Regions from separate parts of the Paenibacillus sp. J22FR21 genome, predicted to be linked through region 2. Evidence: riboswitches for the same ligand, from Rfam matches in the RefSeq annotation. Region 2 holds a riboswitch; the other holds the start of a gene.
What was found. Region 2 has a riboswitch for S-adenosylmethionine ahead of metA (homoserine O-acetyltransferase MetA). Riboswitches for the same ligand answer to the same signal wherever they lie in the genome.
Positions count from the first base shown of each region.

Region 1: it holds a riboswitch for S-adenosylmethionine, as region 2 does, so the genes downstream of both, AC0YNS_RS00145 (hypothetical protein) here and metA (homoserine O-acetyltransferase MetA) in region 2, are expected to answer to the same signal.

Region 1 is NZ_JBWDNJ010000001.1:27,442-43,984, forward strand. It holds gene AC0YNS_RS00125 (family 78 glycoside hydrolase catalytic domain) at 106-2,544, shown strand; gene sigK (RNA polymerase sporulation sigma factor SigK) at 2,551-3,081, shown strand; gene AC0YNS_RS00135 (polysaccharide deacetylase family protein) at 3,401-4,504, shown strand; gene AC0YNS_RS00140 (hypothetical protein) at 4,494-4,718, shown strand; gene AC0YNS_RS00145 (hypothetical protein) at 4,883-5,515, opposite strand; SAM riboswitch class I at 5,573-5,723, opposite strand; gene AC0YNS_RS00150 (aldo/keto reductase) at 5,855-6,832, shown strand; gene AC0YNS_RS00155 (helix-turn-helix transcriptional regulator) at 6,901-7,839, opposite strand; gene AC0YNS_RS00160 (SDR family NAD(P)-dependent oxidoreductase) at 7,935-8,711, shown strand; gene AC0YNS_RS00165 (sugar phosphate isomerase/epimerase family protein) at 8,761-9,768, shown strand; gene AC0YNS_RS00170 (SDR family NAD(P)-dependent oxidoreductase) at 9,765-10,571, shown strand; gene AC0YNS_RS00175 (SDR family NAD(P)-dependent oxidoreductase) at 10,568-11,329, shown strand; gene AC0YNS_RS00180 (aldo/keto reductase) at 11,381-12,373, shown strand; gene AC0YNS_RS00185 (molybdopterin-containing oxidoreductase family protein) at 12,508-14,559, shown strand; gene AC0YNS_RS00190 (helix-turn-helix transcriptional regulator) at 14,575-15,462, shown strand; gene AC0YNS_RS00195 (phytanoyl-CoA dioxygenase family protein) at 15,562-16,440, shown strand.
Region 2 is NZ_JBWDNJ010000004.1:195,424-211,966, forward strand. It holds gene thrS (threonine--tRNA ligase) at 1-49, opposite strand, end outside; gene AC0YNS_RS16305 (putative sporulation protein YtxC) at 490-1,488, opposite strand; gene mqnC (cyclic dehypoxanthinyl futalosine synthase) at 1,829-2,965, opposite strand; gene AC0YNS_RS16315 (aminotransferase class I/II-fold pyridoxal phosphate-dependent enzyme) at 3,128-4,306, opposite strand; gene AC0YNS_RS16320 (PLP-dependent transferase) at 4,313-5,473, opposite strand; gene metA (homoserine O-acetyltransferase MetA) at 5,513-6,430, opposite strand; SAM riboswitch class I at 6,526-6,632, opposite strand; gene corA (magnesium/cobalt transporter CorA) at 7,113-8,048, shown strand; gene AC0YNS_RS16335 (metal-dependent hydrolase) at 8,109-8,756, opposite strand; gene AC0YNS_RS16340 (MFS transporter) at 8,948-10,222, opposite strand; gene AC0YNS_RS16345 (LysR family transcriptional regulator) at 10,409-11,311, shown strand; gene AC0YNS_RS16350 (histidinol-phosphatase) at 11,325-12,134, shown strand; gene AC0YNS_RS16355 (EamA family transporter) at 12,287-13,201, shown strand; gene AC0YNS_RS16360 (DUF695 domain-containing protein) at 13,212-14,051, opposite strand; gene AC0YNS_RS16365 (winged helix-turn-helix transcriptional regulator) at 14,279-14,587, shown strand; gene sdhB (succinate dehydrogenase iron-sulfur subunit) at 15,431-16,195, opposite strand; gene sdhA (succinate dehydrogenase flavoprotein subunit) at 16,210-16,543, opposite strand, start outside.

The DNA.
Region 1 (16,543 bases), on a different contig from region 2:
ATGCAGAGCGGATTGTGCTTTGCATCCTGTTTGAATTTTCGAAAAGACAGAGGAGTGGGAAGAGTTGCATTCTCATATACGCTGCAAGGGAGGAAGGATTGAGCATTGGCTAATTCACGATTTGTTCGAAAACGTCCGGTGGGCATGTCATGGGGGCAGGGGACCGGGATAATCTGGCATCCTGCCGAGGTAGAAACGCATTATGAGCATCCTTATCAGTCTTTCTGTTATTTCCGCAAAACCTTTGAGTTAGCAGAGGATAGCCTGACATCAGGTAAGCTGAAGATATTCGCAGATTCCAGATACATTCTTTATGTGAACGGCAGGTATGCGGGGAGAGGACCTTGCAGGAGCGATCCCCGCTGGCAGTATGTGGACGAAATCGAGGTATCGGGACTGCTCCGGAGCGGGCTTAACACCATTGCCGTCATGGTGTTGTATTATGGCTACGGTACCGGCCAGTCCATCGACCGTATTCCTGCCTTGGTGGCGGAGTTGCAGGTAGCTGCCAATGGGAAAGAGCCGTTGCTCATCGGGACAGATGCCACCTGGTCCTGCCGCAAATCCGATGCTTACGATAGCGGAGCTCCCCGAGTCAATGGCTGTCAAGGGCCGGTTGAGATCTTTGATGCCAGAGAAGAATTGCAAGGATGGCAGCTTCCGGATTTCATTGAAGAGGATTGGCAGCAAGCTAAGCAGCGGGGAATCGGACTATCGCCTTTCTGGAATTTTATCGAGCGACCCATACCGTTAATGGAAGAGAACGAAATCGATGCTCTCAGGTTGGTAAGCCGGGGCAGCGTCCGTAAGTCGGCCGAACCCTTGGAAAGACTGCACCTGACTATAATAGAAGAAACGAATGCCATTGAAGTGTCGGAAGTGACTTCTGAGCCGTTTGATATTTGGTCGCAGCCATCAGATCCGGATCATGCGGAGATCCTGACCTATGACTTCGGGCGGATAGAGCCGGGCTACTTGCAGCTTGACGTAACGGGAACTTCAGGTACCATCGTGGATGTTGTATATGCCGAAGAGTTGTGGAATGGCAAAGCCTATCTAAACGTCAATAATAACCGTTCCATGGATCGGTTTATTCTGCAGGAAGGCCGGCAACAAGTTGAGGTTCGCTTTGGCTGGAAGGCAGGCCGGTATATGCAATTGAGGATAAGGCATGCGGATGACCGCTCTATTATCCTGCACCGCGTCGGATTGCGGACTCGCAGATATCCGGTCGAACGTCCGGCTGCTTTCCGATGCAGCGATGAACGGCTGCAGCAGATATGGGACATTTCCGAGCATACGATTCGGATCTGCATGCAGGATGCTTTCGTCGATTCTCCAAGCCGCGAACAGCAGCAGTGGATGGGGGACGGGCGTTGGCAGGGCATTTATCAGACCTATTATTCCGGGGATGGAAGATTGCATCGCAAGCTGCTGGAGCAGATCGGCCAGTCGCAGGATTGGCAGGGGATGACCGCGCAGCGTTATCCGGACGGCCATCATAATTATCCGCCCATTCCATCCTTCTGTCTTCATTGGGTCAGCTCGTTTGGTGAGTACGTGTCCGCTTATGAAGATGATGGCCTGCTGGCCCAGTGGTGGCCTAACATCGTCCAGGCTCTCCGCTGGTTTTCCGGCTTCGAGAATGAAGAGGGTCTGCTCGAGAATGTACCGTACTGGGCTTATATCGACGCCGGCGAAGCCCCTCTTGGCCGATGGCCGGACGTAGAACGCGGAGGCATCGTATCGGCACTTAACCTTCTTTATTTAGAAGCCATTCAGCATATGGTAAACTACGCGGCACTTCTCGGAGATCATGAGGCGCTTGCGTATTACAGCGAAGCTGCCGGCCGACTGGCAGCAAGCATCCGGAATAAACTGTGGGTTCCTGAATGGAATGCCTACATGGAATGTCTGGTTGACGGACAACCAAGCAGCCAGTTCAGCGAATCAGCCAACGCATTGGCCATACTTGTACTGCATGAGGCCGGGGAAGAACGAAGCGAAGCGATTTACCGTAGTGTATTCGCGCCGGATGCTGAAGGAAAGGCCATTAAAGCGAGTCCTTTTTTTATGATGGTTGTCTACCGAGCTATGCTGAAGATGAAACGGGAAGATCGAATGCTGGAGCTTGTACGGGAGAGATACGGCAGCATGTTGGATGCCGGCGCGACTTCGGTCTGGGAATGGTGGGATCTATTCTATCGGGATGAACACTCCGCAGAGATCTCTTTTAGTTCCGCTTGCCATGCATGGGGCAGTATGCCGGTCATGTTGTTCCTTCATTCTATCGTTGGTATACAGCCTCTGGAAGCCCATAACCGGTCGGTTCGGATTCAGCCCCGTTTATTAGGCGAACTGAATTGGGCAGAAGGGTCCATTCCCACCTTAGGAGGTCCTTTGCAAGTACGAATAGAACGCCAACCGGAAATGCCGGAGGTCGCGCGTATAAATTTATCCGTACCGGAAGGAGTAACGGCTCTCTGCGGGGATTCATCGTATGGTCCCGGTGATCACGTCGTGCTGAATTGGCCGTTATACTAGCAACTAATGACATCCGGTTGCGTACACAACGTCAAGAAGTTCGACAACACCGGTGAAGATCTGGAAGACCTCATCTCGATCGGTACGATCGGGCTTATTAAAGCGATTGAAAGCTTCCAGACAGGAAAAGGGACGAAGCTCGCGACATTTGCGGCTCGTTGTATCGAGAATGAAATTTTGATGCATTTGCGGTCATTGAAGAAGACGCGTAAGGATGTGTCCCTCCACGATCCGATCGGAACGGATAAGGAAGGCAACGAAATCACCTTGATTGATATCCTCGGCACGGAAGCCGATGATGTTGCGGAGAAAGTGCAACTCAAAATCGAGAAGAGCAAGATTTATAAAAATTTAGATATATTGGATGACCGCGAGAAGGAAGTCGTCGTCGGCCGATTCGGCCTGATCGCAGGCGGCGAGGAACGGACGCAGCGGGAAATTGCGAAGGAGCTCGGCATCTCGCGTTCGTATGTGTCGCGCATCGAGAAGCGGGCGCTGATGAAGCTGTATCATGAGTTTTATAAGGCGAAGAAGTAATAAGGGATACAAGCACAAAAGATAAGGCGTTAATGCCAATATAAACAGCCACCGCTGAATGACTTATTCGGCGGTGGCTGTTTTGTTGTCCGGGAATCGCTGACAGGAAGTGCGGAAAAGTCAGTCAACGGATTACAGTAGTCGGGGCAGATGAAACGATTTTATAATGAACCTGACTCGGTGGTATGACATGCCGCCTTTTCTTTGTTTTCTTAGGACTGAATAATAGCTTAGGCAACATTTGTCGAATTAGCTTCGTTGAATAAATGAAAGTGCGATTAGTTGAATCACCTTTACATTGAACTACGGAGTTGATCCTATGTCATTAAAAACCAGATACATGGTGCTCACATCCCTGCTGCTGGGATTGACTGTTATTTGCTGTGTATTGATCATCCAAACCTATCATGCTCGCATGCCGCTGGTCGGACGATTGTTCTATGGAGCGGGGAGTGCCGCTGGTAACAGTGATTTAAGGCCGGGCCAGAATGAACCTCATGGCGAGTATTATAAGGATCGCGTGATTGTACTCATGTATCACGAAGTCATGAAGAATCCGCACAATGATGCCGGAGCGCTATCGATAAGCAAGTTTGAGCGCCAGCTTGAATTAATGAAGGCCAACAATTTTCACTGGATAACGATGGATCAGTACCGCGGATTTATTTTGCGGGGAGACCCGGTTCCGGATAATGCGGTACTGCTCACGTTCGACGACGGTTATGAATCCTTCTATCAGGATGTCTATCCGGTTCTGAGCAAGTATGAGGCACCGGCGACCAACTTTCTAATCGTCAACACGATTGGCAACCCTCGTCACGTCGGGGTTTCCAAGCTGAATTGGGACCAGGTAAAGGAGATGAGCCGGACCGGCATTTCATTTTACAGTCACTCGTTTGATTCTCATCGCTATGTGCCCACGGATGCGAAGGGCAAGCATCGGATTGCTGCGTTGACCGGACCTATTTACTTGAAAGATAAGGGCAGAAGGGAGACGAAGGAGGAATATAAGGAGCGGATAAAAGCCGATTTAGAGCAAGCGAATACCATATTGGAGCAGAAGCTTGGCACCTCGAACCATGTGCTCGCTTTCCCGTACGGAGCGTTCTCCAAGCCATTGCTCGATATTTGCGCGCAGCTGGGCATTGATGTGACGCTGACTGTAAAAGATGGTCTCGACAGCCCCCGCCAGAGCAACGGTTTCCGTCTTAACGCCGGAGGCGCGCAGAATGATCCCGATCTGCAGGTGGCGCTGATGAAGCAAGCGGAGCAGCGGCTTGGCCATGCCCACTTCGACCGCGCGCCGGAGCGTAAACGCGAGGCGTTATGGACATTGGCCGCGATGATGATCGTCGCCGCGTTGTTGGCGGAATCGGCGTTCAAGCTGCGGCAGGAGAAGAGGCGCATGAGCAATGGTTGGTGAGATGGACCGTACGGGAGCGAGTATGAGGTGGTGGCAAACATGGAAACCCGGTGTCGTGGATGAGGACGCGGTGGGAGATGCGAGCGGATGGAGGAGCTGGGCAAGCACCAGAGACATGATTTGCCCAATGCTGCATGCCGTAATAAGCATGTTCGAAATTCTAACGAATCGTACGGGCCTTATTTGGCCGGAATTCTGGGCTTTGAAATTCTAACGAACCACGGCGGCCTTATTTCAGGAAAATCGCTCAAAACGACCCATTCGCAGCCAGATAAGACCGCTACGGTTCGTTAGATTTATTTTGCTGGTGTTATCGTCAAAATAAGACCTGTACGGTTCGTTAGAGCGTTCTGTATGCCTGGTGCCGCTGCTACTCGTCTAGAACGAAACATACGCTTGCGTATTGCGAAGCAGGTACGAACGATCCCAAAGATACCGTTTATCCTCATTCTGCAATACAGCCGGTTCAGGATTCCCGTTCAGCTTCAATAGCGCTGATGCAACGAGCTCGGACCTTACGGGTCCCCAAGAATCCGTCTTGCTCTGAACGTAGCTGAAGCTCTCGAGCAACGTCTGCTCCTTCATCCGCTGAAGCGGGGAAGCCCACATGACCAAGTCACAATTGAGACTCTTGCGTGGGAGGGCAAACTCCGCCAGCCCGACTGCTCCCGTTGTCGTGGTAATCGCAACTAAACCACAGAAATAATCGCGGCCATGGCCGGGCTGCAGCTTCTCTGCAAGCTCGCTTTCGAATTGAAAACATTCAATACGGCTAATTTTGCACTGCTGCATAAACTCGAGCGAATAGCCAATGACCGAATTTCTCAAATTGAGCAAAGCAATCAGCTGGGGCAGCGTATCCCGTTGATACTCGGCCGATTCATCTATCGTCGTATGGTCAGGAATCGTGTTTAGCATCATGATCCTCCTTCGCAGATTGGTTTGCGTTCGAGCCAATGCTTCGAATGCAGCATTCTGCGTTACATAAGTGTTGTAGTTTATAGAAAACAAAAATGACCTCCTCTGGAATCAGAGAAGGTCATAGGAATGTAATGTCATTGATCCTCGCTCTTATCTCCCAGATTCGCTTAATTAAGCGTTCCGCAAGAATTAGCACCGTGCATCCCATTGATTATGACGATAAGCATTCGCCAGTTACAAAGGTTTGTCGGTTGCCGGGTATCATCGGGCTTGTCCCTCCACCTACTCTTGATAAGAAAAAACATATTAAATTTTTACCATTATGCTACATAAACAGGCTTGATGTCAAGGGATACTTCATTTGGCGGCGTCTCCATTTAAGGTATAATAAGTTAATAGACTCGTCATGAAGGAAGGGGCTCAGCAGCTATGAAATATCGTTATCTCGGAAGAAGCGGGCTGGAAGTATCCGTATTAGGATTGGGAACCAATGCATTCGGGAAACGTGCCGATCAGAATACATCGATACGGATTATCCATCACGCCATGGATAAGGGCATTAATTTTATAGATACGGCTAATATTTATGCAGGCACAGAATCGGAACGAATCATAGGGTTGGCATTAGAGGGGAAACGGGACCAAGCCGTGCTGGCTACGAAGGCGGGGTTAGTGAGTGGCGCAGGTCCGAATGCTAGAGGATCCTCTCGCCGCCACCTCATGCAAGAGCTGGAGAATAGCTTGAAACGTCTCCGAACCGACTACGTCGACCTGTATCAAATTCACACCTTCGATCCGAACACGCCGCTCGAAGAAACGTTAAGTGCGCTCGAAGATATGGTTCGTTCAGGGAAGGTTCGCTATATCGGCGCTTCCAACTATGCAGCATGGGAGCTGATGAAGGCGTTCGGGATTAGCGATTCTAAAGGAACTGCGCGGTTTGTTTCCACTCAGACCAGCTACTCCCTTGCAGATCGGACACCTGAGCAAGAGCTTGTCCCGGTGTGCTTGGATCAAGGCGTAGGCATCATTCCGTATTTCCCACTGGCGGGCGGTATTCTGACCGGCAAATATGGCTTAACGGCTGAAGAAGCACCGACAAGCTCCAGAGTGATTACGGACCCGAGCTTTATTCGCTTCTTAGACGAACGCCGAGTTACGTTGGGGCAACAGGTAAGCAGCCTCGCGGCTGACAGCGGACATAGTGCGAGTGCAATGTCGCTGGCTTGGCTTATGGATAAGCCCGCAATCTCGACTGTCATTGTCGGTGCGACACGAGTCGAGCAGCTCGAAGATAATTTGAACAGCGTAGAAATGAATCTCGGCTCGGAATTGACGGATACGCTGAATGAATGGAGTGACGCATTCCGTTACGGCAAACCGTTCGCGCTCTACCGATTACCTTAAGGAAAAGGACAGTCTCCAATCATCCGACGGATCTGGCGATACAGAGGCTGTCCTTCTTTGTCAATCTGCTATATCGTCCGCGACAGCTTCCTGAACTGCATGGCAGACATCCCTTCCCAGCGTCTGAAAATACGGCTGAAATAGTGGAAATCCTCATAGCCGACCGCCTCTGAAATCCACTCGATCGTCTGATCCGTTTCCCGCAGAAGCCGTTTGGCTTCCTGATGGCGCACCGTCTGCACGAATTTATTGGGACCGACACCCATCATCGCTTTAAACTGCCGGCTCATATAATCTTCGTGGACGAGCAGAAACTTCGCCATATCCGTGCTCGACCAGCGACGGCTGCAGTCGTTGCGAATCTCTTGTACCAGCTCGAGCAGACGCTTCTCATATTTCGGATGCGGCGTGCCTCGTCCTTCGTTCTGCTGACGGAGCAGCAATCCGATCAGTTGGATCATCAGCCCTTTGCACACACTGTCGTAATCCTGCTGCCGATCATTCCATTCTTGAATGACATTTTCAAACAGGGAGATGATTCTCGGCGACACGTTCGTCAGCAGTGATTCGGTTATGATCGGTCGATCTGCCCCCAAATAAGGCATGTCGCTGAATGCATCCGGGTCCGGATTGTACTCATCGGCGATGATGGTATGACTATTAGCCGCGCCATCGAAAAAGTCAAAATGGATGCCGAGCAGCTCCGCATGCGGCGCTGTCAGCACTTCAATTCGATGATGCTGCCAAGGTGCCAAGATGAGCAGACTGCCAGCACGAGCCTCTATGAGCTCACCTTCGATCGTAGCCCTGATCTCACCATGCTTCACATAAATGAGCTGAAAATCATAGATTCGACGGCTCCACCTGAAATCCGGAGTACGGCAATGCTGCCGCGCCCAATGAATAACAGGAGAAATGTCCCGCAAAGTGGTTTGCCTAATTCGAGGAAATAGAACGTTGTCCAATTGTTCAGCACCGCCTTGTACGCCGAGTTCGGAAAAGTCCAAAAAACGATCACCTTTATGTAAAGCCTTCCAGATACTGAAATGGTAACATGTAAGCGCATTCCTTAACAAGGATGAAAGGACCAGGTGATCTCCAGATGAATAGCAGCCATAGTCAATTATTTCAATTAACAGGTAAAGTTGCTTTACTTACAGGCGGGACCGGCGGACTTGGTATTGTGATGGCACAAACCTTGGCACAAGCAGGGGCAGCAGTCGTCATTACAAGTCGTTCGGAGGAGAAAGCAGCTGCGATTGCCAAGCAACTATCTATCGATACAGGCAGTGAAATCACAGGAATGGCAGCAGAGCTAACGGATGCCGACCAGGTAGAGCGGCTGGTGCAAGCCGTTAAGGAGCGCTTCGGACGCATCGATATTCTAATTAACAATGCCGGAGTCAACGTTCGCAAGCCGATCGAAAGCTACGACGAAACAAGCTGGGATCTGGTGATGGGCACCAATTTGAAAGCTCCGTACCTGTGCATCCGCGCCGTTACACCGCTCATGAAAGAGCAGCAATCCGGTCGCATTATTAACGTAGCCTCGATGCTGGGGATGGTTGGACTGCCGGAGAGAAGTGCCTACTGCGCGAGTAAGGGCGGCGTCATTCAGTTAACCAAGGTGCTGGCACTAGAGCTTGCCCCCTTCAACATTACCGTGAACGCGCTATGTCCCGGACCGATCGCGACCGAGCTCAACACGGTTGTGATGAACAATCCCGAGGCAAATCGTTTCTTTGTAGATCAAATTGCGCTGGGTCGGTGGGGGAGACCGGACGAAATTGCGGGTCCGACTTTATTCCTCGCCTCAGATGCATCCAGCTTCATGACAGGCTCTACGTTAACGGTCGACGGCGGTTGGACGGCCAAATAACCGGGCTTCATCTCCTAGCTGAATAGCTGGATACGAAAGGGTGATCGGGATGCGTTTTGGCTTATCTGTATTTGGCACGACTTATGCAATGGGATTGCACCCACGTGCAGGAAGGCCGAAGATTTCGGCGGAAGGGGTCATTAACCTAGCGCTGCAAAATGGCCTTCAAGGCGTCGAGCTGCCCCTCTCGATGCTGGCAGACTGCGACCACAGAGCTATAGCAAGCAAAGTCGAGGCGAATCAGCTTTATATCACGATCGCTTCTGATGGCTTCGACGCGGCACGGCTAGGTGAGGCTTTCGATACGGCAAAGTCCGTGGGAGCAAAAGTAGTACGAACGGTGGCAGGCGGAGCGAAGTTCGGCGGAGATCGCCGTCACTTAGTCGGGAAGTGGCAGTCATTCCTGGAGGAGGCACGCGCCGGTCTTACTGCAGCGACTGCTCTGGCGGAAGAAGCAGGCGTCATTCTGGCGCTGGAGAATCATCAGGATCTCTGCTCCGAAGAGCTGATTTGGCTGTGTGAGTCCATTGCATCGCCGAACTTCGGATTAACGCTGGATACCGGCAACCCGCTTGCTACCGCAGAGGAGCCGGTCGAATTTGCCAAACGAATCTCTCCTTATCTCAAACATGTCCACTTGAAGGATTATTGGATTTATCCGAGTGCGGAAGGCTACATGCTCGTCCGTTGTCCGATTGGACAGGGAGCGGTGGACTTTCCTGCGCTGATGGAGGTTTTTCGCGCCAGCCAAGCAGCGCAGACGCTGTGCATGTCCATCGAAATCGGAGCATTGGAAGCGAGGCATACCAGGGTCCTTGCGGATGATTATTGGCCGGAATACCCGAATCGATCCGCCAGAGAGCTGGCGGAGCTCCTTCGTTGTGTCCAGCGCAATGCCAGGCCGACAGCGGATTGGCGTACGCCGCATGAACGGGGCGAATCGGCGGCGATCATTGCAGCCTATGAGCAGTCACAGCTCATGTCGAGCATCGCATATGTACAGCAGCTGATGAACAGCTGGAACACTTCGAGACCAGAGGAGGAGGCATTCTCATGATCATCGATTTACAAGGAAAAGTAGCCATCGTTACCGGTGCGGGCAGAGGAATTGGACGTCATATCGCACTGACGCTTGCGAAGGAAGGCGTCATTACGATTGGAACAGATATTAAGCAAGAGCTGCTCGATGACCTGGCTCTGCAATTTGCGGAGGAACAGCTTAACGGAGCGCAATTCATCTGTGATGTGCGAGATTCGGCAAGAATCGCTGAGGTTGTGGAGGAGGTACGGAGCCGATTTGGGCGAATAGATATCTTAATCAACAATGCCGGAGTGGCCAGCGGCGGCACTGTTGAGCTGCTCAAGGAAGACATTTGGGACGCCAATATGGATATTAATTTGAAGGGCACCTTCCTGATGTGTCAAGCAGTAGTCCCGATTATGAAAGCACAAGGCTCAGGCCGCATCTTAAACGCTGCTTCCTTCGCTGCCATCGTACCGTCTTACGGCAGTGCTGCTTATGCATCATCCAAAGCGGCTGTAAAACAGTTCACACGGGTGCTTGCAGGCGAGCTTGGCCCTTACGACATTACCGTGAATTGTTATTCGCCGGGGATGATTCCGACGGAGATGAACCATTTTGCCGAGCAGCCGGAGGAGCGGCAGCAACGGCTCCTAGATACGCTAACACTTCGGCGCTGGGGCAGCAAGGAAGATGTTGCGAACCTGATCTGTTTCCTCGCCTCTAACCTTGCCGGTTACATTACCGGTACGATGATCGATGTGAGCGGCGGCAAATTCGCGACGCAGATTCCGAGTATCGCCTATGAGGCGGCGCGGAAGGATGCGCTGCGGACATGACGGCGCCGCTCATTACGTTTGAAGGGAAGACGGTCGTAGTCACAGGCGGGGCGAAAGGCATTGGCCGTGCGATAGTTAAGCGATTCCTAGCGTGTGGGGCAAGGGTCGTCATTGCCGATTACGACGAGAGCGGTGCAGAGACGGCGAGGCAGCTTGCGGATACGGGAGATGAGGTTCATTTTATCCGCTGCGATGTTTCCAAGCGGAGTGAAGTGCAGTCGCTCGTTGCCGAGTCGATCCGCCAATTCGGCGGTTCAATTGATGTGCTCGTCAACAATGCCGGGATTTTCCCAAGAGCAGATCTACTGGATACGGATGAAGCGTTCTGGGATAACGTGCTCGGCATTAATCTCAAAGGCGCCTATATGCTGTGCCAAGCCGTCGTGCCGGGCATGATCGAACGGGGCAGCGGCGTCATTATCAATATTGGCTCCAATCACGCGACAGCAGGCGAGCCGGCTACGATGGCTTATGCGGTTTCCAAAGGCGGCATCGTCACGTTGACGCGAAATCTCGCAAAGGCGTTTGTGAAGCACGGCATTCGAGTGAACTGTGTGCAGCCGGGCTGGGTGGCCTCGGAGGGCGAGGTCGCAAGGTGGAAAGCGAACGGAATGGATGAGGAGCAAATGGCCGCATTAGCCGGGCGATTGCAAACCGGCGAGGATATCGCGGATGCCGTCTTGTTTATGGCGTCCGGCATGAGCAAGCAGATTAACGGCCAAGTGCTCATTGTGGACGGTGGAATTACTTTAAAGTAACTTGTCGAGCATGCGGCTGGCCGAAAATGAATGCGGGGAGGAATTGAATTTATGCGTTATCGCAACATACCGGGAACACCTTTAAACGCTGCCGTCATCTGTATGGGGACAGCCGGATTTGGCGGCGGAATGCCGCGCGAGGATGCATTCCGCCTGTTTGATCTTTACGTCGAACAGGGCGGAAATTTTATTGATACAGCGCTTGTATATGACGACTGGCTCGGACGGGAGAGAAGCTTGACCGAAATCCGGATCGGTGAATGGCTGAAGGAACGAGGTCATCGCGAGCAGCTCATTCTGGCAACGAAAGGCGCGCATCCTGAGCTTGCAACGATGCACATCCCTAGGCTAGGACGAGCTGACATCGAAGCGGATATCGCCAGAAGCTTGCGCCAGCTGCAGACCGATTATATCGATCTCTATTGGCTTCATCGCGACGATGCGAGCGTCCCTGTTGATGAGATCATGGAGACGCTGCATGACGAAGTGAAAGCCGGCCGCATCCGCAGCATCGGTTGCTCCAACTGGACGGTGGAGCGGATCAAGCAAGCCCAAAGTTATGCTGCCGATCATGGCTTGACGCCATTTGCTGCAAGTCAGCCGCTCTGGAATTTAGCCGTATGCACGCCGGGCTCAGTCGGAGATCCGACACTCGTGGTGATGAGTGATGCGGATCGGAATTATTTTGCGGAGACGGGGATGACCGTAATTCCGTATTCTTCGCAAGCGAACGGCTTCTTCAGCGGTCGCTATGCACGGGGCAAGGATGCAGGCACGCAAGGCAGTGCGGCCGGCGTGCAGAAGATGTATTTCAACGACGCCAGCTTTGACCGGCTGGAGCGTGTACAGCAGCTGGCATCGGAGCTCGAAACGACCAGCACCGTTATAGCGCTGTCGTATTTGACCTCGCAGCCGTTCCCGGTGTTCCCGATTATCGGCGCTTCGAAGCCGGCATATGTGCTGGATAGCTGCGCTGCAAGCGAGGTTACGCTCACACCGGCGCAATTGCGATTCTTGGAGACGGGCTCCTACGTTTCCGTATAACAATGGAGAAAGGCTTGCACCCTACAGTACAGGGATGCAGGTCTTTCTTGCTTTTCACGCAACGCTGCGCTCGATATAATAGATTCATGTGTACTCGTGGAAGCGAAAGCGAAAGTGAAGGAGTGACTTACAGTATGACAGCATCGGCTTATTTGGAATCGGCGAATGGCGTTTTTCCATCGGTCTGCTCATTGGATTGTCCCGATCAGTGCGGACTTCTTGTTCATAAAGAGAACGGTCGAATTGTGAAGATAGAAGGTGATCCCGAGCATCCGGTTACGCAAGGGGCGATTTGTAATAAAGTTCGGAATATGACGGAACGCATCTACGATAAGGATCGTTTGCAATATCCGCTTAAGCGCGTCGGTCCCAAGGGGAGCGGGCAGTTTGAACGCATTACCTGGGAGGAAGCAATCGGTACCATAACGTCGCAGTGGAAGAATACGATTGCAGCCGAAGGGCCGGAAGCGATACTGCCTTATAGCTTCTATGGCAACATGGGCCGAATTGGAACAGAAGGTTTGGGCCGCCGATTCTTTAACCGGATGGGTGCGAGCAAGCTGATTTATTCGATCTGCGAGGCTGCTGGTACAGAGGGCTACGGCTATACGATGGGTGGCAGCTACGGTACAGATCCAGAGGAAACCGTCCATGCGAAGCTCATTATCATGTGGGGTATCAATGCGGTAAGCACGAATATGCATCAAGTGACGATTGCCGAGAAGGCGCGCAAGAACGGTGCGACTGTTGTCGTGATTGACGTACATCGCAATCGGACAGCGAAGTGGGCTGATTGGTTCATCCCGGTTATGCCGGGTACGGATGCTGCGCTGGCGCTGGGAATTATGCATATTTTGTTCGCTGAGAAGCTTACGGATGAGTCGTTCATGGAGCAGTTTACGATAGGCCATGAGCAGCTTCGTGAACATGTGCAAACGTACACGCCGGAGATCGTCTCCTCGATTACAGGCGTGCCGGTCGATGATCTCTATAAGCTGGCTCGGATGTATGGAGGCAGTGAAGCCGCGTTTATCCGTATCGGCAACGGTCCGCAGCATCATGATAACGGCGGCATGACAACTCGAGCGATTGCCTGTCTGCCTGCAGTAACAGGTCAATGGCTGAAGCGGGGCGGCGGCGCGATCAAAGGAAATGGCGGCTATCTGGCGCTGAATAAGTCCGCGCTCGAACGACCGGATCTGCGGGCTAACAGCGGGGCTCGCGAAGTGAATATGAATCTGCTGGGCAGCGTGCTGATGGATTCGGAACAGCCGCCGATCTCCTCTTTGTACGTGTTTAACTCGAATCCAGCTCTCGTTGCGCCGAGTGCAACCAAAGTAAGAGAAGGCCTCATGCGCGAGGATCTGTTTACGGTCGTGCATGATTTGTTCCTGACCGAGACGGCTGCTTATGCGGATATTGTGCTGCCGGCTACGTCCAACTTAGAGAATACCGATCTGTACCTGTCCTATTGGCATCATTATGTGCACCTGCAGCAGCCGGTTGCAGCGCCATATGGGGAAAGTAAGTCAAATTCCGAGGTGTTCCGGCTTCTTGCGGCGGCGATGGGATATGAAGAAGAAGCGCTTCAGGATTCGGATGAAGCCATGATCGAGCAGGCACTGAACAACCCGAATAATCCGAATTTGGCCGAAATTTCTCTGCAGAGACTACAGGAGCACGGTGCGATGAAAGCCAATGTAAAGCCGCTATTCCCGGGCAAGCTGCGGACGCCGAGCGGCCGGATCGAGCTCTACTCTGCGGCGATGGAACGCAAAGGCTACCCGCCAATGCCGACGTACACGCCGCTTGTAGAGGACGGTCCATACCCGTTCCTGTTCATACCGACGGCTAACCATAATTTCTTGAATTCGACGTTCTCCAATAACGAGAAACATATCGCGATGGAGAAGACACCTAAGCTCTACATGAACCGAGCGGATGCTGAAGCTCGGGGCATCGAAGACGGCGATGTGTTACGCGTCTGGAATGATCGCGCCAGCTGCGAGCTGACAGCGGCAGTAGGTGATGATGTGCTCGCAGGTGTCGTTGTCAGCCAGGGGTTATGGGCAGACGGGAGTGGTAGCGGCAAGGCAATGGTCAATGCACTGACCCCAGACCGGGTGGCAGATATGGGGAGAGGGGCAACCTTCTTCTCCGGACGTGTGCAAGTCGACAAACAGTAATGAGGTGGCAGGTGCATGAGCTTACGACTGGTGATGCAGGGGCAGAGCTTACGTCCGGAGCATGTTACGACTGATCGACAGCAAGGCCGTAAAGGGGTGTTAACGACAAGGCACCAACACCCGGTTTTTCATTTGATGTATATTACCGGGGGAGCGGGCAACTTCCTCGTTAACGACAGGAAGAGCCGGGCTTTGCCCGGCTTCTTGTATGTAATCAACCCGAATGAATGGCATCAATTTCATGCTGATGATGACATTGGACTACATAATTTGGAATGTACGTTTCTACTGCGTGATGAAGAGAGTAATGAGCCTGCACAAACGGTGAACTTATTCGATTGGATGGAAGAGCAGAGAGGTTATTTGCTGCCTGCCGTTTTTCGTAACGAGCCCATTCTCGTACCGCCTGCACTCAGGCCTTTTCTGCTTGAAGGATTTAATCGGCTGCTTGATCCCAGCAATCGATATTTCACAGCAGAGCATCTGTCACTGCTGGTGATCGAGTTAATGCTTCGCGTAGAACAAACGATAGGGAAGCTTAGTGAGCAGGTCGTCGATTCGACGTCGACGGAACGACAAGCCAGTGCTCTAACCGGTGCAATCAATGCGCTCCAGCAATATATGCGTGCACATATCGGAGAACAGCTCAAGCTGGAGGAGCTGGCCCACCATGTACATTGGACGCCGAATTACCTGTGCCGCGTATTTAAAGCGCATACATCGATGACGCCAATGGCATATCTGCAGCAATTGCGTATGATTGAGGCAGAGAAATTGCTGCTGTACACTGATTTTCCCGTATTCAGCATTGCTGAGATGCTCGGCTACGAGGATGCTTCTTATTTTGCCAGACTGTTCCGCAGACATCATGGGCGTGCACCTAGCGAATATCGGATAATATAGTCCGCATTCCGTGTGAGATTCTACCTTCCTATCAACTGGCGGCACCGCTATGATGAAGAAGAGAAGAACAATCCCAGATCAAAGGCGGTCGGTGGGCAAATGCGATTAACGCTTGAGCAAATGATCCGATATCAAACCGAAGGATATTTGATTGTGCCGAATGTTTTTACGGATGAGGAGCTGCAGCCCGTTATCGACGAGCTTTCGGCGGAGCTTGATGCAAGAGCCAGGCAGCTTCTGGCTGAGGGCAAGTTGACAGAGCTGCACGAGGATGAGCCTTTTGAGAAACGTTATACGAGGCTGTATGAGCAGAATAAGGAAATCAGCAGAGGTTTTGATATCAACGGCTATTTGGGTGAGGCCATCTTCCGGTTCATGGGCAGCGAGGGTCTGCTTGATCTCGTAGAATGCCTGTTGGGAACGGAGCTTAGCTGCAACCCGATTCAGCATATTCGCGCGAAGCATCCTGCGAAGTCGACACAGTCAGAACCGGATTATTTTCAAAATGTCCCTTGGCATCAGGATTGCGCCGTCACCTCGCCGGATTCGGAAGCGTCGGAGATTATTACGTTCTGGCTGCCGCTTGTGGATGCAACCGCCGAAACCGGCTGCATGGAGATTATGCCGCATGTATTCAAGCAAGGCTACATCAACCATCGCGCAGAAGGCGGCACAACGATCGTCCCGGAGAAGCTGCCTGCGGTAACGCCTGTGTTTGCGGAGTGCAAGAAGGGCGGCCTCGTCATCATGAACAAGTATACGCCGCATCGGGGCATCTCGAATCGTTCGGATATCATCCGCTGGTCGATCGATTTGCGCTATCATAAGACAGGCGCTCCGTCCGGACGTTCGATGCATCCTTCCTTCCCGGTTCGGAGTGCGTATGACCCGGCAAGCGTGCTTACAGATGTAACGGAGTGGCGCAAATTGTGGCTTGAGGTAAAAGAAGAGAAAGGGAAGAGCATGCACCGCGTGTAGCTTGTTTATTTTTGTCCGCACCGCGCGCGCCTCCCGGCGGGCAGTGCCATCCCGGCACGCGGTGCTCGGTCACACGTCGACGATACGAAACGGACCCCATTAC
Region 2 (16,543 bases):
GCTCGTATTCCCGGACAGCGCCGTCCGGCAGCTTTACTTGAATCGCCATACCCTTCGTTCCTCCTGGATGTGGTTCTTGCGGCCGCATCATGATGCCATCGCAAGACCGAAATTTAACAATCTATGCGGCATGCAGCCAACAAAAAAAGCACGCATCCCGCAAAGGGACGAGTGCTCTAACAGACCCGTGGTTCCACCCTAGTTCAATCAGCGCCTACCAACCTTGCCGGCCACTGATCCTTGTAGACGTCCTATAACGGGAACGGCCCGGTACAGCTTACTTCCAAACTTCACAATGAAGTGAGGGCTCAACTGGACAGCTACAAAGGGGTATATCGCCACTGCATCGCGAGGAAATTTCAGCCTAGGTTCCTCTCTCTGAATCGAGCATCGCTGGGGATACATGTCTTTGTCATTGCTTTTACATGTCAATTATTATAATCTGACACCTGCTGACAGGTCAAGCCTATATTGCGGTACAAATTCTTCTCAAGGAATGACATTGCGCACACGTTTCTCCGAAACGACGTCCGTCGCCTGCACAATAGGCAGTCCTTGCTCATCGAAGAAGTAGCTGCAATGCCCGCACGTGCAGCAGAGCCGCACGCGATGCTCGAATATCGTTTCTAACGTGCGCATCACGGGCAGCTCCGGCTGCCTCGTGTGTATGACAATTTGCTGCGGCGATACCGTGATCAGCGTACTGACGATCATGTCCTCCATGTTCATTTCAGACTCCAGCATTTCCGCTACGATGCGGTCAGCCTGCACGGTTTCCAGCATTTGAAACTCTTGATCGTAAAGCACGAAATCGCTGCCTCCCTTGTGCAATACATGCACGATCGGGAGCTTCACTTCCTGCATCCGGACAAAATATTTGAGCAGCGATATAAATTCCTGGTATTGCTTATCCATCACATATTCGTCTACCGCATAGGCGACGACTTCCTTCAGTTCTTGCCAGTAAGCGGCAAGTCTAAACGTAACGAACCCATCGAGATGCAATCGGGTGTTGCTGCTCAGAAACTGCTCGATCTCATCCGCCACTTTACCCATCCGGCGTTCTCTGTCCGATCGCAGCATAGCCGTATCGGTAGCGTCTTCCTGCACAGCCGGAACAGCGGCGCCGTAAAGAATATTTTGGCAATAGCGCTCGAGCACTTCGATCTCTTTGACCACTTCATAATGAAACTGTTTGCGTATGATCGCCTTTAGCAGCATAGGCTCCAGTTCAGACATAATGTACCGTGCAAAAGCGGTTGCAGATCTTCGGTACATCTGCGGGCCATCCGCAGCGAGCTTGAAGTCTGCAAGGTCAACGAGGCATGATATTTCCATTGTTTCATACTCTGGCCTTGTGAAGCTTACGAACGGAACAGCGGTATCCTTATCGCTATGTAAATCGACAAATTCCTCGCTCAAACAATGGTGCAGTCGATCAATCGCTTCATGGGAAGCCGAAAGCAAAGAAACAGTGAACAGTTCCATAGGCTCACTCCTAAAAGTTTTTGCGAATAGCAGCCAGCTGGTAAGCGGGCTGGATATGGTGGCCGGAAATTCGGCAAATTGGGCGTTAAACGAACGGACGAGGGTGGACTCATTAGGGTCAATTGCACATGAAATCCAGAGGTCGAATCGGGCTTCCTTAACAGTATATGGTTCTGCAAAAGCATATATACGATGTAGGCATTGGCACAGCTAGTGAGGGATTGGAATGGAAGGGCAATCGTGGTATATTAGGCGGATTTTCATGCTCCCCTAAACGAACAAAAGCTTCCCGTCAGGAAATGCATTTCCTGACGGGAAGCTTTATAGGTGCGAAGATCGATTAGTTTTGCATGATAAAGTCGTTCTGCGCCATTTCGGATTCGTTATACATCTTCAGAATCTCGTAGCGTGTATTACGCTGTGCCGGGATCTTGCCTGTCTCACGAATTAAGCGAAGAATGGAATCAATGTTGACCTTATGCGTCGTACCGGCAGCGGAAACCACGTTCTCTTCGATCATCGTGCTGCCGAAGTCATTACAGCCGTAGGAAAGGGAAAGCTTGCCCACTTCCGGCCCCATCGTCACCCACGAAGATTGGAAGTTATCGATATTGTCGAGCGTAATCCGGCTGATCGCTAATGTTTTCAAATACTCTTCAGGCGTCGCTTTCTCCCGCTTCATATTCGTGTTCTCCGGTTGGAATGTCCACGGAATAAACGCCAGGAAACCTTTGGAATCATAGCCGTTCGCCAAACACTCATCCTGTGCATCACGGACACGAAGTAAATGAAGCGCACGCTCTTCCATCTCTTCGCCGAACCCGATAACCATCGTAGCTGTCGTGTTCATGCCGATGCGATGAGCGGTCTTCATAACGTCCATCCAGTCCGTCCAGGAGCCCTTCAACCGGCTGATCTTACGTCTTGTCCGGTCATCGAGAATCTCTCCGCCGCCGCCCGGAAGGGAGTCCAGTCCTGCACGATTCAGCTCGCGCAGCACCTCTTCAAGCGATTGTCCGCCTGAGAGCAATACCATCTTATGAATCTCCGCCGGGGAGAAGGAATGCATCGTAATGCCTGGGTAATGCTGTTTAATCTTACGCAATAAGTCCAAGTAATACGAGAACGGAAGCTCTGGATTCACGCCGCCTTGCATCAGAATCTCGGTTCCACCGACATCCATCGTTTCTTTGATCTTCTGCAGGATGACTTCATCCGAAAGCACGTAACCTTCCTTCGAGCCGGGTGCCCGATAAAACGCGCAGAATCGGCAGTACACATCGCATACATTCGTATAGTTAATATTCCGTCCGACAACAAAGGTCGTTACCGGATCAGGGTGGTGCCGCAGCATAATCTGATTGGCCACATGGCCCATTTTCTCAATTTCATCGGATTCAAAAAGTGTCACGCACTCCTCAAGTCCAATCCGTTCTCCTTGCAGTGCTTTATCTAAAATGCGATCTACCTGTTGCACGTCGGAGACCTCCTTCTCTATCAACATATCCGTCACTTGCTACGTTTCAACTAATACTACCACAAACGCCAACCAGCGTCATGCACCGACATCGGCCGAAAAAGCCAGCCAAAACGGCGAAAAACGCGGCTAGTCCGCCGGGACTGCCGCGTATCGCATTATTTAGCCTTTAAGCGCTTGATCCAGATCCGCAATCAGGTCATCAATATCCTCTAGACCGACCGAATAACGAAGCAAACCATCCGTAATTCCGCGTTCATGACGTACCTCGCGCGGCATCGCCGCATGCGACATCATAGCCGGATAAGACAAAATACTTTCAACAGCGCCAAGACTTACCGCTACGAGCGGAAGCTTCACGCGGCTAAGAACGGCTTTCGCGCGCTCGCCGTCACCTACGTCGAAGGATACGACTGCGCCGTAACCCTTCGATTGTTTCTCATGAACTTCGCGGCGCGGATGGTTCGCAAGACCCGGATAGTACACGCGTGTAACTTCCGGATTGCCCTCGAGCCATTCTGCCAGCTTGCGAGCACCGCGTTCGCTATGCTCCATACGCGCTTGCAGCGTCTTCATGCCGCGGATCAGCAGCCATGATTCTTGTGCCCCCAGAACGGTGCCAAGACCGTTCTGCAGCTGCTTCAGCCTGCGGCCGAGGCTCTCGGTTGCCACAACGGCAAGACCTGCAAGCACGTCACTGTGGCCGCCCAGAAACTTCGTAGCGCTGTGCAGCACGATATCAACCCCAAGCTCGATCGGGCGCTGATGGTACGGTGTCATAAATGTATTGTCCAGCAGCGTAATCAGCTCATGCTCCTTCGCCCATGTCGCGATCTCACCGATATCGGTAATTTTCAGCGTTGGGTTAGAAGGCGTCTCCATGAAGACCGCCTTCGTATTCGGCTGAAGCGCTGCTTTCACAGCCTCGAAGTCAGTCATGTCCACGAAGGTGGACTCAATGCCAAGACGGTTCAGCACCGTTGTCAACAGGCGGTAGGTACCGCCATAAACGTCCTCGGTTACGATGATGTGATCACCCGTCGAGAACAGCAGGAACGCGGTCGAGATCGCTGCCATGCCGGATGCAAAAGCAAACCCGCGAACGCCGCCTTCAAGCAGCGTAATGTAATCCTCCAAAGCCTGACGTGTCGGATTGCCGGAACGGCTGTAATCGTACGTCGGCGGATTGAAGATATCGTGATGATGGAAGGTAGATGCTTGATAGATCGGTACGCTTGAAGCGCCGGTATGTTCGTCGATCTCAGCCCCGAAATGAATCAATTTCGTTGCAAATTGCTTCTCGTTGTTGTTCTTGCCCTTGTCCGGATTCTGCTCTGCCATGATGGTTTATGCCTCCCCAAGCTCGCGTTTTGCTGCTTCAAAGGCTTGCGCCAAATCCGCGATCAAATCATTCACATGCTCAATGCCGACTGAGAAACGAAGCAGACGGTCATCGACACCGATCCGCTGACGAATTTCCAGCGGAATATCCGCGTGCGTTTGAACGGCCGGATACGTCATCAGCGATTCCACGCCGCCGAGGCTCTCTGCGAAAGCAATCAGCTTAATATGACGAAGGATCGGCTCTATATAAGCGGCTTTCTTCAAGCGGAACGAGAAAATACCTGTGTTGCCGGAGGACTGACGGTTCTGCACCTCATGTCCCGGATGATGAGGAAGTGCCGGATAGTATACATCCTCAATCACTTCATGCGTCAGCAGCCAGTTTGCGATCGCCGTCGCATTTGCTTGATGGCGTTCCATCCGCAGCGCCAGCGTCTTCATGCCGCGCATCAGCAGCCACGAATCCTGTGGTCCAAGAACAGCGCCGAGTGAGTTGTGCAGGAAGCCTATTTCAGCGGACAATTCCTTGCCCTTCGTGACGATAAGACCTGCCAGCACGTCATTGTGGCCGCCAAGGTACTTCGTTGCACTGTGCACGATAATGTCAGCACCAAGCTCGATCGGGCGTTGGAAGAACGGAGTGAGCAGCGTATTATCGACAATGGACAACAGTCCTTTGGACTTTGCCCATGAACAAACCCGTTCCACATCCGTAATCATCATCAGCGGATTCGTCGGTGTCTCGATCAAGATCGCCTTCGTAGCTGGTGTAATCAGCTGGTTCATCGCATCAATGTCATTCGTGTCCACGTAAGAAGCCGATACGCCGAAGCGAGTCATAATCCGCTCCAGCAAGCGGTATGTACCGCCGTATAGATCCAAGGAAACGAGCAAATGATCGCCTTGGCCAAACAGCGAGAAGACAGTGGTCAGCGCAGCCATGCCGCTGCTGCAAGCAAATCCGGCATCACCGGACTCCAGCTCAGCAGCCGCTTCTTCCAGCACGCTGCGAGTCGGACTCTTCGTGCGGGCATAGTCAAAGCCGGTGCTTTCGCCAAGCTTCGGGTGGCGGAAAGCTGTTGCCTGGTAGACCGGGAAGCTGACAGCTCCGGTAACAGGCTCTTTAATGGATCCAATTTGCGCTAAGCGGCTTTCTATTTTCATCTGAAGTGACTCCCTCTCGTCGAATAATGAACTTCATATCTAAATGCCTGCACCTAAGTCATAAGGGGTTTGCTGATAAACGTAGTAATTCAACCAGTTCGAGAACAGCAGATTGGCATGCGCTCTCCAGCTCGACAACGGAAGCTTCGACGGATCATTGTTTGGATAGTAATTCTTCGGCAAAGCAATATCCATTCCTTTGGCCACATCACGATCGTATTCCGCTTTGAGTGACAACGGATCATACTCCGAATGGCCGGTTACGAATACTTGTCTGCCATCTTTGGAAGCGACCAGATATACGCCGGCATCCGGCGATTCAGACAGGATATCCAGATCCGGAACATTGTCGATATCATCGCGGCGTACTTCCGTATGACGCGATTGCGGAACCAGGAACAGTTCGTCAAAGCCGCGTACAAGAGGAACATTGCGCTTCTCCACCGTATGCGGGAAAACGCCGAACACTTTGTCCGTCAACTCGTATTTGGGAATCCCGTAGTGGTGATACAATCCCGCCTGTGCGCCCCAACAAATATGGAAGGTTGACGTTACTCGTCGAGCCGACCAATCCATAATATCCTTCAGCTCTTCCCAATAGTTGACCTCTTCGAATGGAAGCGTCTCTACAGGTGCGCCGGTAATAACCAAGCCATCATAGTATTCATGCTTGATATCTTCGAACGTTTTATAAAACGACTCCAAATGCTCGGACGACGTATTCTTCGACGTGTGGGTCCTCGGATGAAGCAGCACGACTTCCACCTGCAGCGGCGTGTTCCCAATTAAGCGAAGCAGCTGTGTTTCGGTCGTTTCTTTAGTTGGCATTAGGTTGAGAATCGCGATCCGCAGCGGACGGATATCTTGATGATAGGCTACGCTCTCATCCATTAGAAAGATATTCTCATCAGTCAGAACATCTTTCGCAGGCAATTGGTCTGGTACTTTAATCGGCATGATAATCTCTCCTTGTCTGCTTGGATTGTGACTGAGGAGCGCAATGAAAATAGCCCCTCTCATTAGAGAGGGGCACAAATGTATCGTTCATGCGCCTCTCATCTCTCAGAAACATACGTTTCCGCAAGAATTAGCACCGTACGTTTACACGCCGGTTGCCGGGCTTCATCGGGCTAGTCCCTCCGCCTGCTCTTGATAAGAAAGCTTGCTTATTTAATTAACGGAAATACCTTAGCTCCTACTTTAAATCATTCCTTTATTCCCGTCAAGGAGCCCACCTCTACCATCGTCAAAAAACGCGTAACCATGGGCTTTTCCCTGCATATGCTGTTACAGAACCATAGACGCTACTTTCTTCTTGAATGGAAAGACATTGTCGGAGTATACTAGACAAGAATTACGCTTTAACTAGTGAATAATTGACCACAAAAGGGGTGTTTACGACTATGGAAGGCGACCCGAGGCCTGCGGGCAACCGCACTGATAACCGGTTTATACGGAAGATAGCAGGAAGGCTCGCGTCATCGAGCCGTATTCGCAAACGCGCCGCTTCTAGATAGATGGACTAGAGCAAGCAGGGCGGCACCGCGCGCAATATGGCTTGCTTGATGTTGCGCGATTCTGTTCTCCTCCTCTTAGCCGGCATCCGGGAATTACTGCAACAACGAGAGGAGGAACGCGGATGAAAATCCGTCACGTGAATCAAGGTGTTTTCACACCGGTTGATGACATTCAAGCAGCCGTCGTGCCGCCTGCCGAAGGCTTCTACTGGATTGATGCCGACGTAGATGACCTCGCCGTGCTCCAGCCGATATTCGCGCTGCATGAGCTGGCAGTGGAAGACTGTCTGAGCGAAGAAGAGCAAAGGCCTAAGATTGAAATTCATGAAGGCCATTATTTTATTGTAATTAACAGCATCCGATTTGATGATGAAGAAATTTTCCTACGTGCCTTGAACATTTTTCTGGGCCGCCATTATATTATTACCGTTACGAAACAGAAAATTAACGAGCTTCGCGCGTTGAAACCGATCCTGCTCGAAGAGCAAGTCAGCAGACCCGACCGTTTCCTCTATCATTTGGTCGATATCGTCGTTGATAATTACTTCCTCGTCGGCGATCGGATTGAAGCGCGGATCGAGAGCTTGGAAGAAGATATTCTGGTCCACACCAAGAAATCGCATCTGAATGAAATCATCGGACTTCGAAGCGAGATTCTCTGGCTCAAGAAAGTACTTGGACCGCAGAAGGAGCTTATCGCAACGCTTAATAAGAAAGACCTGAAGCTGATCGACGATCAATTGCAGAAGTACTTCAGCGATATCTATGAGAATGCCGTTAAGATCGCCGAGACCTTCGAGACCTACCGCGATCTGATGGGCAACTTACGAGAGGCTTACCAGTCTTCGCTTGCGAACCGCGCGAATGAAATCATGCGTGTCTTTACCGCACTGACCACGATCTTCATGCCACTCACCTTCATCACCGGAATTTACGGAATGAATTTCGACTTTATACCCGGGCTTCATCTGCACGGCGGCTCCTACTTGCTGCTCACTTTCATGCTCATGCTCGGTTTCGGAATGTTCTTCATTTTCCGCAAGAAAGAATGGCTATGATCGGCGAATTAATAAAGCTCTCCCGGGACGTTCGCGGCCTCAGGAGAGCTTTTGTTATGTTTAACCGAATGGCAGCTTAAAGGTCTTCTTAGTCAGCGGGTACAACCATTTGACGCCGCTTGGCGTCAGTGTATCCGCAATAAGATGGGATAGATAACCGCTTATTGCAGTGTAGGCAATCCCTTCGATCTCCAGCTGTTGCTCAAGCCCCCATCCGATTGCTCCCCATGCAGCAACTGCCCAAACGGTATGCGTTAACCCTCGGTGATTCAACCAAGGTACCCATGCAACATACAGGCCAAGCCCCATCAGCCAATGATGACCGATCGCATAACCAGCATACAGAAGCCCTAAGCCGATTATACTCACAAGCGCATCCCGAATCATACCGTTGCGAGAGATGAGACCCAGAAGAAACACGGCTGCTGCGGCAATCGTGAGATACGGATACAATAAATCTTCAAACCAATATAAATACCCCGCTGCTGCTCCTGCTGCGACTCCGCCCCACAGCATGAGTGCGCGGATTATCCTTGCCGGCTTGCTAAGCTTGCTGCTCAGCATGTTCGTACCGTCCAGATCCGCGCTCAAGGCGGAAAATGCCGCAACGATGATAAATGCCGCTGCATTGGTTAGCGTAATGGGATGCGTGGCAGCAGCAACCACCCCGATCGCGACGCCAATCGCCAAGTGTGTCGTCCCTTTCATACCTGCCTCCTCCTTCTGACTGACCATGTAGAAGCGCTGATCGAACGTCAGTTCGCTTTTCGAATGATTATACCTTCTTTTCCATTCTCGTTCAATAGGAATTCCGACATATAAAAAGGCATCGCTTGAAGTGCATTCAAGTGATGCCCCGTATGATAGCTGTGATGAATTGGCAACCAGGCAGCTACGAGTTACACAAGCCCCTCTCCTGCCAACGCTTCTTTGCGGCCTTTGGCAAAATCCACAAAATACAGCAGGATGATACCAATGATGAAGAACGCCAGGAGCGCAAGTATGCCCAGCCGGCTGGACCCTGTTATCGTGCCGACAACGGAGAATACAGCTGGTCCGGCTACAGCGGCGAATTTGCTCGATAAGCTTAAGAAGCCGAAGAATTCGGCCGTTCGCGTTGGCGGCACCAAAGTGGCGTACAGCGACCTTGCCGTAGCTTGGCTCCCTCCTTGCACGAAACCGACCATAACAGCCAGCGCATAGAAATGAAGCGCGCTCGTCATGAAGTATCCAAGCATAACAATCAGCACATATACAAGCAGCGAGCAATAAAGCGAGTACTTCATCCCGATACGCGAGGCGAATCGGATGAAGAGCAGCGTACACGGATAGCCGACAAACTGCGTAATCAGAAGTGCAGCTATCAAATCCGATGTTTCAATTCCGATGCCGCTGCCATAAATCGTCGCCATGACGATCACCGTACTAATCCCATCATTGAAGAACCAGAAGGATGCCATATACTTAAGCAGCTCCGGGTAATGCTTCAGCGTCTTCATCGTATTGGTGATCCGTTTCATCCCGCGCTGAATCCGATCACCGAAACCTGCAGAGGTCCCTCTGGCGGTCTCCTTCACATTGCGCATAATCGGAAGCGAGAACAAGATCCACCAGATCCCGACCGTAACAAAGACGGTTTGCGTTGCCACTGTTTTATTAGGAAAGCCCACTAACGACCATTTCTCAATCATGATTAAATTGACTAGCAGCAGCAAGCCGCCGCCTAAGTAGCCCATCGCATACCCTTTATTACTCACGGCATTGAGTGTCTCCGGTGTCGAAACCTCCGTAATTAATCCATCATAGAACGTATTGGATGCGGCAAAGCCGATCGTACCGATGACAACCAATATAGATGCAAGCAGCCAATCATTGGTCCCAACAAACGCCATGCAGATGGTCGCGATTGATCCGATGAACATGAACACCGATAAGAAACGTACCTTCGAACCTGAATAGTCAGCAATCGCTCCCAAAATCGGACATAGAATGGCTACGAAAATCATTGCAATGGTTTGCGTATACCCCCAGTAATTCTCAGCTGTATTGCCGCTCAAATCTGCGCCAGCCACCGTTTTGTAGTAAATCGGCATGACCGCGGCCATAATGGTTGTGGCAAAAGCAGAATTGGCCCAATCGTACATCATCCAGCTGCGTACTGCCTTCGGATTCATCCTTTTCGCTCCTTTATGGCGCATGAATTGTCACCTTAAACCAACATTCGACAGCATCCTAATTGAATCCTGCTCCAACTCCGGGCGGCCCACAGGCTGTTTCGTACCTTTTGCCGTCGAGCTGATTTTACATTATAATGATATATAGCTGTGATAAAAATCTTTAATCGCTAAAGGAGGGATTCCGTGAATATTAACCAACTCGAAACGTTGCTAACCATCTCACGCACCATGAGCTTTCGTAAAGCAGGAGAGCTGCTTAATCTAACGCAGCCGGCCGTTTCTGCCCAAGTCAAGAGCTTAGAGGATGAGTTTAAAACGGTTCTAATTGATCGGAATCAACCCGTCACATTAACGGACCGCGGACAAGTGTTTCTTGATCACGCCGAGCGTATATTAGCCATCGTAGAAGAATTGAAGCAGAAGCTCTCTGACCTAAGCCAAACGCCGCAGGGTCATATCGTGCTGGGAACGACCTCTTCGATCGCGATTCAAATTTTGCCTCGGGTGCTGTCTTATTTTCAAAACCAATTTCCGCTTATCAAAACAACGATTCACTCCATGCCTTCTTCCGGCGTTATGGCCAGCGTAGAGAATGGTACCGTAGATATCGGCATCACCTATTTGTCGGAACGCAATCCAAATGTGGAAACATCCATCCTGTATTACGACACCTACGAACTCGTCGTTGCTCCCGAGCATCCCATGAGCCATTTGAAGCATACTACCGTAGAATCACTCAAGGACATTCCCATGATTATGCTGTCACCGGACACATTAGGACGACGTTTTCTGGATCAAATCTTCCGCAAATATAACTTGCACCCGAACATCGTCATGGAGCTTTCGAGCAGCGAGGAAGTGAAGCGAATGGTCGAAATCAATTTAGGCGCCGCAGTGGTCTCTAAGCTCTCCATTGCCAAAGAGGTTCAACTCGGTACGCTCAAGCGGATTAAAGTCAATGAGCTCGATATGAGCCATCCTGTCGGGTTGGTTTATAAGTCAGGACGGTACATCAACTCAGCGATGCAGCAGTTTTTGAGCGATTTGAAGGGTATGCCCGAAGATCATTTCATTAGCAGCGAGTAGGAGGAGATTCAGCTTGAAATTTGATTTACATACGCACCACTTCCGGTGCGGGCATGCAGACGCTAATATCGAGGATTATATTAAAGCCGGAATCAAGGCGGGACTGTCCGTCATCGGAATTTCAGATCATTCCCCTTATTTTGCAAGCGAACAGGATCAACCGAATCCCGGCATTGCAATGGGAAAAAGCGAATTTGTTCATTATGTAGAGGAAGTGCTGCGGCTTAAAGCCAAGTACGAAGGCACTATCGACGTCCTGCTCGGTGTGGAGTCCGATTTCTTCCCTCAGCACGCTCAGGTTTATCGCGATGTCTATGCCGGTTATCCTTTTGATTATATTATCGGTTCCGTCCATCAGTCGCGCGGCGTCAGCATCTTCAATCGAAACCGCTGGAAGAACCTCTCCGAAGCACAGCACATCGATGAGAAACGCCATTATTACGAGCTTATCGGCCAATCCGCCCGCAGTGGCATGTTCCAAATTCTCGGTCATATCGATGCGATGAAAGGGTATTACCCTGCTTTCTCCGCCATTGCCGCCGATGCAGCGATTGATGATTGCCTCAAAGTCATTGGGGAGAGCAGCGTCTCCATCGAAATCAACACCTCCGGCAGTACCAAAGATGCCGGCGGCTGGTATCCGTCTGATGCGATATTGGAGCGTGCATTGCACTTTGGTGTGACGGTATCTTTCGGGTCTGATGCTCATAAACCGAGCCGAGTCGGCGAAGATTGGGAGCTTGTTGCGAAGCGTCTGAAGGAAATCGGGTTTACGGAATGGTTCTATTACAAGAATAAGAAGCCCGTAAGTGTAGCCCTGTAGATAAAAAAGTGGACCTGCACGCGGCAGGTCCTAAGTCATATATAATCAAAAGGGGGTCTTGGTTATTATAATACCCCTCCAATATGAAGGAACGATAACAGAACCATTTCATTTGTGTAACATTTAAAAATACGAGATTGGTGGAAAGTTACATGTGGTTTGCAGCAGCCGTAGGCAGTGCGGTACTGTTCGGGTTGGCTGGCTGGTGGATGAAGGTGTCCCAGATGCAGAGCGGTTCCTCCGCTTACCTGCTTCTGGGTCTTTATATTTCCGGGACCTGCGGATTTGGCATTCACGCCGTTTTGGAGCATACGTTGCTGCCATCGCTCGCTGATCCACGCGTTTGGCTCGCCGGCTTGCTTATCGGTGCAGGCTCCGCCCTCGGGAATGCGCTCTTCATGAAAGCATTGGAGTGGGGACCTGCCAGCCTGACATCACCGCTAACGAATATGAATATCATTCTGGTCATTGCGCTTGGCACCTTCGGCTATAACGAACAACTTTCGAAGACTGAGCTTGGCGGCGTTCTGCTGCTCCTGCTCGCCGTCGTGCTTGTCTCCATGCAAGGCAAAGAAAAAGCCTTCCGCATAGCACCGCGATGGTACTTCTACGTAGGCATCAGCATTCTGCTCTTCGCGATTCGTAATGGCGGGCTTAAGGTCACAGGAGACCTTGGGCTAAGCAGCGCTCCGATCTTATTCGTCGCTTACAGTTTATCGATTGTTTGGTTCGCCTTTGTTGCGCGCCAAGAGCGATCCCGCAGGAGCTCGCTCGGCAGCTTTCGTGCAGGTGCGCAAGAAGGTTCAAGACTCATGCAGAAGTCGCTTCGCTCAGCATCGATTGGAATGAAGTGGGGGCTAGTCGCCGGGCTGTTCTCCTACGGCGGACTGCAGCTCTATGCAATCGCACTCGAAACGGGGCGAGCCAACATAGCCGGCCCCGTATTTGCCGCCAACAGCTTGGTAGTGGCCGCAGGCTCGATCATCCTATATCGCGAGCGATTGAATACTTATCAATGGACAGCTTTCATACTGACCATTGCCGGGATTGTCCTCATACGACTATAAACGAATAACTTCATTCGGAGTTTCGTCTCAAGAATACTTTGCGCAGCGTTGTTTCGACGTTACTCAGGTTCCGGCGGATGTATCGGCGGAACCGCCCCGCTGCGGAAAGTTTCATCACCGAGCCCCATCCATCGTAACGCCCTCCACTGCCTGCCAGCAGTGAATGAAGCTCGCGTACGCGCTCATTTACCGTATCAAGCCGAACGTCCTCGAAACGGCTAATCACCAGCGGATACGGATAGCCCTGCTCGGGGTTCCCCTCCTTCTCCTTCTCGATGACATATCCTAATCCCTTGAGCATCGACTCAATTTCGCGTCTGTCGTCGTCCTCCCGAAACAGCAGCCAGTGATAGACATTCCTGGGCTCGCCGATATTATCCCCTTTGTGAATCAGCGCATAGATCATCTGTGCATTATGCACAAACAGCTCCTCAAGTGCATCCGGCAGCATAAACCTATAAAATTCCCACTGTGGATCTGGTTTGCGATAGACCTGTGCTCGGAAAGTCCAATTCTGATCCAGCCAAGCATGAATTTCGGGAAGATCAGGGCTCTGCCCTTTCGTATAATAATAAAACTCAAGCCGAGTTGCTGCGTTGATGCGCCCAATATAGATGGCACCTACAGTACTTTTCAGCCAATGTTCAAGCTTGGATTCCAACTGCTCCAATTGTTTGACAAAATCCCGATTCGAACGATTATGCGCACGAACCGGATATAAGTTAATCGTAATCGAGAGCAAATCCGTATACGGTGTCAGCGGAGCGGAGGTACGATATCCGACATTAATCAACACTCGCAGCTGCTCCGATTCCGTCCGGCGTTCATAAAATCCCCAGTTGTCCGACATCCGGCACCTCAATATCGTGGTATGATAACAATTCTATAGCGTCTTAGAATTATTTCGGTTATGCTTGCAAAGTTAATAAGGATTTTGGGAAAATTACCCATGTGTATCCAACTAACTTAAATATAGTATATAATGAATGAAAAGCATTTGTCTTCTCTTGGCGAATAGCCCTCCCTTTTGAAAACGTCATGTGCTACAATAGAATCATTGAAAAGTGGGGTGATAACGTGGATTATTCCAAAATGTGCCCAAAGTATGAGTGCGCAACAGAGCTACTCGGCAAAAAATGGACTGGCATGATCGTTCGCGTTCTGCTCGGCGGGCCGAAGCGGTTTAAAGAAATGAAAGAGCAAATCCCGGAGATGAGCGATAAGATGCTGACCGACCGGATGAAGGAGCTCGAACAATTCGAAATCATTAAACGTAACGTCTATCCGGAAATGCCGGTTCGAATTGAATATGAATTAACTGCTAAAGGACGGGGATTAGAACCCGTTATCCAATCGATTCAAGATTGGGGCGAGAATTGGTGTTAGAAGCTGCCGTGAATGACGGCAGCTTTTTTACTTACGGGAAAACGTGCTATAATGTTGCACCTTCCACCAAAATCTTGTCGTAAATTGCTACAAACAGGTGAATTCAATAGGTAATTCGGTCCAAAGGGGCTGCTTGCTGCTTGCTGCTGACCAGAGCATCACAACGTCCAGCCCGCTTTTGTTTCGAGGAGTGTGGATGGTTCTAACGAACCGTGGAGGTCCTATTTGGCGGTTCGCATCTGGTTTGGAGCCAATTTCTCCATAATAAGACCTTTACGGTTCGTTAGCTTTTCATAAGACCCAAATCCAGTCAAATAACGCCTCTACGGTTCGTTAGATTTTCGAGGTGAAGTGGATTAACCTGGAATGGAGAGCATAAACGGAGAATTCTTCGCCAATCTGTATTTGTAGGTTTTACAAACAAAGGATAAACCAACGTTTTGAAAAAAACGTTAGGCTTCTCAACATACTAAAGGCGTATCCAATAGGTAATTGGATACGCCTTTTCCGTGCGACTCTGGAGCGGCAGTCTTCGGTTTCACGCGACTCTGGAGCGGCGGCGGGAACGAGCGCCGCAGGCGGTACGATTTGGAGCTCCCGTGGTGCGAAGCACCACGGGGGCGCTAAAGCGTACTGCCTGCATGCAGTGTCCCTCGCTAAGCAGAGGAGCAATCACGTCTAGCTTCTTCCCCCTGCTACCAGCAGGGTTAAACGGAGCGACTTTGGTGCGGAAACGCAGCAACAGCTATTCCGAATTTGAGCGACTTTGGTACGGAGTACCACGGGAGCGCAAATCGGAATAGCTGTGCGAAGTGGCCCCACCACGGGAGCCCTATCTTTACCCTACATCCCCAACCACTTTTTAAACAAATGCTTGGTCGTATCCTTGTTAATCGCCGCAATCGAAGTCGTCAGCGGAATGCCTTTCGGACACGAGCGTACGCAGTTCTGCGAGTTACCGCAGCCTTCGATACCGCCGTCTTCCATCAGCGTTTCCAGACGCTCTTCTTGGTTCATCTCGCCCGTAGGGTGAGCGTTGAACAAACGAACTTGCGAGATTGCCGCAGGTCCGATGAAGCTGTTGCGGTCGTTGACGTTCGGACAGGATTCCAAGCAGACCCCACAGGTCATGCATTTGGACAATTCATAAGCCCATTGACGTTTCGTTTCCGCCATACGCGGTCCTGGACCAAGATCGTACGTTCCGTCGATCGGAATCCATGCTTTTACCCGTTTGAGCGCATTGAACATCCGCTCACGGTTGATAACCAAGTCACGCACAACAGGGAACGTGCTCATCGGCTGCAGTCGAATCGGCTGTTCCAGTTTATCGATCAGCGCGCTGCAAGCTTGACGAGGCTTGCCGTTGATGACCATGGAGCATGCGCCGCATACTTCCTCCAGGCAGTTGGATTCCCAACATACCGGAGCCGTTCCTTGACCGTCTTGTTTCTTAGGATTACGCTGGATTTCCATCAAGGCACCGATTACGTTCATATTCGGGCGATATGGAATTTCAAACTCTTCCGTATACGAGCCAGAGTTCGGAGCGTCTTGACGCGTAATGACCAGCTTTACTGTTTTTGTTTTCACTGCCGTTTCCGCCATCGTTATTCTCCTTTCTATTTTTCCTTGGAGTAGTCGCGTTTACGCGGTTTAATGAGAGAGACATCGACTTCATCGTACGAAATTTGCGGGCCTTCCGGCGTCCACGTCGCTTTCGTCGTTTTCAAGAAATCTTCATCGTTACGATCCGGGAATTCCGGTTTGTAATGCGCGCCGCGGCTTTCGTTACGCATAAGTGCGCCAAGCGTCATCGCTTCGGAAAGCTCCATCATGTTCCACAGCTGACGAGTGAACGCTACGCTTGCGTTATTCCACCGTGCAGAATCGTTGATATTGATATTCTGATAACGCTGCTTCAGCTCTTTAATCTTCGCGATTGTCTCTTCGAGC